Regions from separate parts of the Gottfriedia sp. OAE603 genome, predicted to be linked through region 1. Evidence: a T-box and tRNA genes for the amino acid it is inferred to sense, from the RefSeq annotation. Region 1 holds a T-box; the other holds one or more tRNA genes.

What was found. A T-box is a leader RNA that pairs with one kind of tRNA and senses whether it is charged. The one in region 1 lies ahead of leuS (leucine--tRNA ligase), so its partner is inferred to be a tRNA-Leu.
Region 2: it has a tRNA-Leu gene. The T-box ahead of leuS (leucine--tRNA ligase) is inferred to sense a tRNA for this amino acid. The anticodon was not compared.

What each region holds. Positions count from the first base shown of each region.
Region 1 covers NZ_JBEUNN010000001.1:3,405,626-3,409,026, forward strand. Annotated here, with positions in the region: gene leuS (leucine--tRNA ligase) at 1-1,279, opposite strand, end outside; T-box leader at 1,366-1,583, opposite strand; gene ABID96_RS17335 (MDR family MFS transporter) at 1,648-2,847, opposite strand; gene ABID96_RS17340 (cell shape-determining protein) at 3,026-3,401, shown strand, end outside.
Region 2 covers NZ_JBEUNN010000001.1:3,892,671-3,896,071, forward strand. Annotated here, with positions in the region: rRNA gene ABID96_RS19515 (16S ribosomal RNA) at 1-382, opposite strand, end outside; tRNA gene ABID96_RS19520 (tRNA-Gly) at 465-538, opposite strand; tRNA gene ABID96_RS19525 (tRNA-Pro) at 544-620, opposite strand; tRNA gene ABID96_RS19530 (tRNA-Arg) at 626-702, opposite strand; tRNA gene ABID96_RS19535 (tRNA-Leu) at 1,172-1,254, opposite strand; tRNA gene ABID96_RS19540 (tRNA-Lys) at 1,269-1,341, opposite strand; tRNA gene ABID96_RS19545 (tRNA-Gln) at 1,448-1,522, opposite strand; tRNA gene ABID96_RS19550 (tRNA-Gln) at 1,714-1,788, opposite strand; tRNA gene ABID96_RS19555 (tRNA-Asp) at 1,989-2,064, opposite strand; tRNA gene ABID96_RS19560 (tRNA-Val) at 2,078-2,153, opposite strand; tRNA gene ABID96_RS19565 (tRNA-Glu) at 2,166-2,240, opposite strand; tRNA gene ABID96_RS19570 (tRNA-Ser) at 2,248-2,338, opposite strand; tRNA gene ABID96_RS19575 (tRNA-Asn) at 2,346-2,420, opposite strand; gene ABID96_RS19580 (SprT family protein) at 2,506-2,961, opposite strand; gene cmpA (cortex morphogenetic protein CmpA) at 3,281-3,391, shown strand; gene ABID96_RS19590 (Tex family protein) at 3,381-3,401, opposite strand, start outside.

The DNA.
Region 1 (3,401 bases):
TTGGTTCACCCCAATATCTTTGACGAGAGAACAACCAATCTCTTAAACGATACGTAACTTTTTTCTCTCCAGATTTTGAAGAGTCTAACCACGCTAACATTTTTCCGATTGCATCCTCTTTATTTAAACCATTTAAGAAATCAGAGTTAACATGTTTACCATCGCCAGTGTAAGCTTCTTTTTGAACATCTCCACCTTCAACAACTTCAACGATTGGTAGGTTAAATTTAACTGCAAACTCGTGGTCACGTTCGTCATGTCCAGGTACTGCCATAATTGCACCAGTACCATAGCTTGCAAGTACATAGTCAGCAATCCAAATTGGAAGCTTTTCATTGTTTACAGGATTAACTGCATATGCTCCTGTAAATACGCCAGTTTTATCTTTAGCTAAATCTGTACGCTCTAAATCACTTTTTGATTTGATTGAATCAATATATGCTTCAACAACTTCTTTTTGCTCCGTTGTCGTAATTTTATTTACTAGATCATGTTCAGGAGCTAATACTAAATAGCTTGCACCGAATAAAGTGTCTGGACGAGTAGTAAATACAGTAACTTTTTCATCGTATCCATCAACTTTGAAGTAAACTTCAGCACCTTCAGAACGACCAATCCAGTTACGTTGCATTTCTTTTAAGCTTTCTGGCCAATCAAGTTCTTCTAAATCTTCTAATAGTCTGTCTGCATAAGCAGTTATTTTTAAAATCCATTGTTTCATAGGACGACGTTCAACTGGATGCCCCCCGCGTTCACTCTTCCCATCGATAACTTCTTCATTTGCTAAAACTGTTCCAAGTGCTGGACACCAGTTTACCGGAACTTCATCAACATACGCTAATCCTTTTTCAACCATTCTTGAGAAAATCCATTGTGTCCACTTATAGTAACTTGGATCAGTTGTATTAACTTCTCGATCCCAATCATAAGAGAAACCTAGAGCTTGAATTTGATTTCTAAATGTATTGATGTTTTTTTCAGTAAACTCTGCTGGATCATTTCCAGTATCAAGTGCATATTGCTCAGCAGGTAAACCGAATGCATCCCATCCCATTGGATGAAGTACATTATACCCTTGCATTCTTTTCATTCTTGATAAAATATCCGTTGCAGTATAGCCTTCTGGATGACCTACGTGAAGACCCGCACCAGATGGATATGGGAACATATCAAGTGCATAAAATTTTGGCTTGCTTGTATCGTCAGTTGTTTTAAATGTTTTATTATCTAACCAATACGATTGCCATTTTTGTTCAATATTACGATGATTAAAACTCATATTATTGCCTCCTTTTTAATGATTAAATGGCTCGGCTGGCGGTATCACAGGTATTTTTATAAAAATAAAAAAATCCTCCCGTCCCAAAAAGGGACGAGAGGATTTCCCGCGGTACCACCCAAATTAATGTATATATACATTCACTTGTTTCCGTAACGTGGAACACGACATTCATTACTTGGTAAAAAACCGTTCACAAATGTGGCTTATGGGCGAGTTCATGATAAGAAGGGATTGACTTTCACCAGCCGTCAACTCTCTAAACCTCTTCACTTTCATTACTATTCCCAATCATTGCCGATCATTTAGATTTAATTTATACCATTTTATTATAACCAAGGAAAAAGGTCAATTATACATTGCCTATTTTATGAAGCAACAGTTTGTTCTTGTGCATTTATAACCTTTTTTGCAAATTTTTCATACAGTACAGAAAAAATCATACTGATTACTAAGAAGAAAACCAATACAGTAAATAATATTTTCATACTAAATGTATCTACTACTGCTCCTCCAAGTAAAGGACCAATCATTCGCCCGACTGTACCAGCACTATTTACGATTCCTTGATACATTCCTAACTTATCCTTTGGAGCTAGCATATTTGCAATTGTTGGAACTGCTGGCCAAACAAACATTTCGCCAATTGTTAAAATAATCATTCCAATCATAAACATTGAAAACTGCTCTGCTGTACTGACAAGAATTGTGGAAGCAATAAAAAATCCAATTCCAAACAACATTTGCTTTCTCATACTTGTAACGTATTTTCGAATAATTGTTGATACAATTGGTTGAGCTAAAACGATCAACGCTCCATTTACTGTCCAAAGAAGACTATAATTTGTTAATCCAATTTTCAAGTTAGACATTTCAGAAGCAATTGTCGTCTGCCATTGAACATACACTAGCCAACATAGAACATAAGAACAACAAACAATTAATAAAGCCTTCATTGATGGAGTTAGAGAAAACTTAGGCTTATCTTTCCCAACACTATCCTCTACCTTTTCATCCTTTGTTATTTCCATATTTCTAAATCCAATAGCAGCTACGAAAAAGAAAATAATATATAAGATCAAATTAGCTGTGAAAATATAATTGATATCGAAATCCGCTACGATCCCGCCTAAAGCAGTACCAATTGCAACACCTAAGTTTTGAGCAACATACAGTGCATTAAACGCTTTACGTCCACCCTCTGGCCAAGCAGCCCCGACCATTGCATACATAGATGGAAAGACAATTCCTACACCGAAACCTAATGTGATTAAGAAAAAACTATAAAATGACCATGAATGATTTATGACTAAACCTAATATTGAAAGAAAAGTAATAATGATACCTGTTAGAATTGACTTGTATCCCCCAAATTTATCAAAAAGCCAACCTCCGAGCATATTACCAAAAACGCCAGCCAATGAGTTAAACATTAAAATAAGCCCTGCTACTGACAAGGACTTTCCTAAATGTTCATGTATATATATCGCATTGAATGGCCACAAAAAAGAATTTCCTGTTACGTTTAAAATCATACCTATTAATAAAAACCAGAGTTTTTTTGGCATTCTGTACTCCCCTTTAAGCCGACCCTTTTTCTCTATATAACTTATTTATTGTAGAGGAGAAAATGTAACCTTTCAACTAAAAAAATTGGGGAATATTTTTCCTTTTAATATTTACTTAATTCAAGATTTAAAAATTCTGTTAAGATTATAATCAGAATGAAAGAAAAGAGGTCTTAGAATGGCATCATCTTTTAAAATTACTAAATATATTACATTTATTATTTTGACAGTAATCTATTATTTTATCATGCAGTATTTTAATTTATTGCCACATGATACTACGATTAGTTTTATCGGATTTGGCATAATGAGTATTATTCCATTTGCAATATTAGCAGTATTGTTAATTATTGATTTTAAAAATTTCAAAGCACAAGTTAGCGTGATTGGAGTAGCACTAATCACCATACTCCTTTTCATTGTTATTATTGTTTTGAACTCAAGACTTGGTGATGCTAGCGCTTATCGAAATATGATTGGTAAAGTCGAGAAGAAAGAATTTGTGAAGGATATGAAGGTTGCTGATTTAGATCAAATTCCAATCGTTGATCATT
Region 2 (3,401 bases), 490 kb from region 1:
CATTGCGGAAGATTCCCTACTGCTGCCTCCCGTAGGAGTCTGGGCCGTGTCTCAGTCCCAGTGTGGCCGATCACCCTCTCAGGTCGGCTACGCATCGTCGCCTTGGTGAGCCGTTACCTCACCAACTAGCTAATGCGCCGCGGGCCCATCTGTAAGTGATAGCCGAAGCCATCTTTCAATAAAGGAACAGGAGTTCCTTTATGTCATCCGGTATTAGCTCCGGTTTCCCGAAGTTATCCCAGTCTTACAGGTAGGTTGCCCACGTGTTACTCACCCGTCCGCCGCTAACCTGCAGGAGCAAGCTCCTACAAGTCCGCTCGACTTGCATGTATTAGGCACGCCGCCAGCGTTCGTCCTGAGCCAGGATCAAACTCTCCATAATAGTTAAGTTTAAATCTTGTATTGCTCAAAAAACTAATAATTGACGTTTTACTTCATGTTTTGTTTAGTTTTCAAAGTTCAAATGGAGCGGGTGATGGGAATCGAACCCACGACCGAAGCTTGGAAGGCTTCTATTTTACCATTAAACTACACCCGCGAAGATGGTCGGGAAGACAGGATTTGAACCTGCGACCCCCTGGTCCCAAACCAGGTGCTCTACCAAGCTGAGCCACTTCCCGTAATATGGCGCGCCCGAAAGGACTCGAACCCATAACCTTTTGATCCGTAGTCAAACGCTCTATCCAATTGAGCTACGGGCGCATATTGTGTTGTCACTTCGTTAGCGACTTTTATAGTATATAATAACTACTACTGGAAGTCAACATCTTTTTAAAGTTTATTTATCTTAAACTTAGTAAGCTTACTACGATAAGCTTCTGATGACTTCGTTAAGTTCTAACGGGAACTTTATCTATATTAAAGCACTATGAACACAAAGTCAACATAATTTAAAAGAAAAATTAACTTTTATTGAAATAAGTTATATTCACTAAATAGAATGTGACTTTGAAGTGCTTAGTTTACGAAGTTAGCGTTAATTTATGCAATGTACTCTAAAGAATTTACTTAGGGTTTGAGAAGAAACTATATTATAGAAGTAAATATTAAACAAACCTTAATCCACCCAATAAATCATTTGAATTATAGGTATTGGTACTGATCAAACAACTATAAAATACAAAAAAGACAATCTACATGCTGTAGATTGTCTGGTTATATACATATAAGATGCGGCCGAGAGGACTTGAACCTCCACGGAGAAACCTCCACTAGGCCCTCAACCTAGCGCGTCTGCCATTCCGCCACGACCGCAAATAAACAAAAAGTGAGCCATGAAGGATTCGAACCTTCGACCCTCTGATTAAAAGTCAGATGCTCTACCTACTGAGCTAATGGCTCGTAATAAAGATAATATTACAAGTATCACAATTACTACACTTTTGAATGACTTAGAAGTCTATTTGGTCGTGCTATCGCACTAGAGCATTGCTCATAAAAAAGATAATGGCTGGGCTACCTGGATTCGAACCAGGGCATGACGGAATCAAAATCCGTTGCCTTACCGCTTGGCTATAGCCCATTGATTAAACTACATGAATCAAACTACTATGAATTCGCTACATGAACCCGCTCCGCAGGATTTTCTTTATGTTGTATTGCTCTAACCTCTTGAATTACTCCTCAAGATAAAGACAATCCGACATCTGTAAAAGCAGAATTTAAAATTCGTACTTAAATGTCACATTTCAACATTTCTTACAAATAGGTAAATGGCTGGGCTACCTGGATTCGAACCAGGGCATGACGGAATCAAAATCCGTTGCCTTACCGCTTGGCTATAGCCCATTGATTAAACTACATGAATCAAACTACTATGAATTTGCTACATGAACCTGCTTCGCAGGATTTTCTTTATGTTGTATTGAATCCACCTCTTGAATTACTCCTCAAGATATACACAATCAGACACCTAAATGACAATAAATTAGCCACCCAAAATATTATCTCCAAAAAAAAGAAAAAATACTACAATATGTAGTAAATAATGGCGGTCCCGACCGGGATCGAACCGGCGATCTCCTGCGTGACAGGCAGGCATGTTAACCGCTACACCACGGGACCGTATAAAATTAAATGGTGGAGGATGACGGGCTCGAACCGCCGACCCCCTGCTTGTAAGGCAGGTGCTCTCCCAGCTGAGCTAATCCTCCGTAATATAAAAATGGTGACCCGTACGGGATTCGAACCCGTGTTACCGCCGTGAAAGGGCGGTGTCTTAACCGCTTGACCAACGGGCCTTATGTATGGCAGAGAAGAAGGGATTCGAACCCTCGCACCGCGTTAACGATCTACACCCTTAGCAGGGGCGCCCCTTGAGCCACTTGGGTACTTCTCTAAAATAATGGCTCCGCAGGTAGGATTCGAACCTACGACCACTCGGTTAACAGCCGAGTGCTCTACCACTGAGCTACTGCGGAATAATATAAATTATTCATCAACACTTTCTGGTAAGTGGTGACAAGTAATAATATAAACTATGAATATATAGCCTGTCAATACTATTTATAACTGTTTTAATGTACTTTTGCATATTCCACAAACAAACCGTTTCAAGTCAACTTTTCTCTTTCGTAAATACGTTTGCCCACATTTTGTACAAATGTAACGATACTTATAAGGTACAATCCTTTTTTTAGTTGTTGCCGTTAAAGGTTTGCAGTACCTTGGTGCACCAACCTGTTTTAATAAATCTTTAAAATCCTTGTCCTCATGCTTATATCCTTTTTTCATTATGTGTAGATGATAATGGCATAATTCATGTAAGATAATACCCTTTAATTCTTCAATTCCATGTTCTTGGAAATACAATTTATTTAATTCAACATTGCTTGTTTTTAATAAATATCGTCCACCTGTAGTTCGTAATCTAGCATTAAAAGTAGCTTGATGTAAAAATGGACGGTTAAAATGTTTCAATGATAATTCTTCAACTAATTTTTGTAGTATTTCGTTTTCCATCCTCATATCTTCCCTTAACTGATTCTATATTCCTTATTTCTTTTTGTATTAACTAATATACAACTCACATTTTTCTAGGTATCTGCATACATTAAACTTACAAATGAGAATTTCAAAGATCATAATCGTACAATTTATACTAAATGAGTTGCTCTTAGTAAATCTCTCTACAATGGCGTAAAATTTATGTTTAAATGAACAATTTCGTTATCCTTTTTATAAAGGTATTAGAAGGTTACCCCTCACTCATTTAATATGTCGCCCATCTCCAATTAAAAGATGGGCGAAGATTTTTAAGCTGGAGGTTTTTCATATGGTTATGCCAAGTTGGCTGAAAACCCAAATGCAAAAAGCTTTTTATGAAAAAAACCGCTATCAAATAAAATTATTAAATCAATGCTGGTTTTACTATCAAAAAATTAAGCTTTGACTGTTTCTTT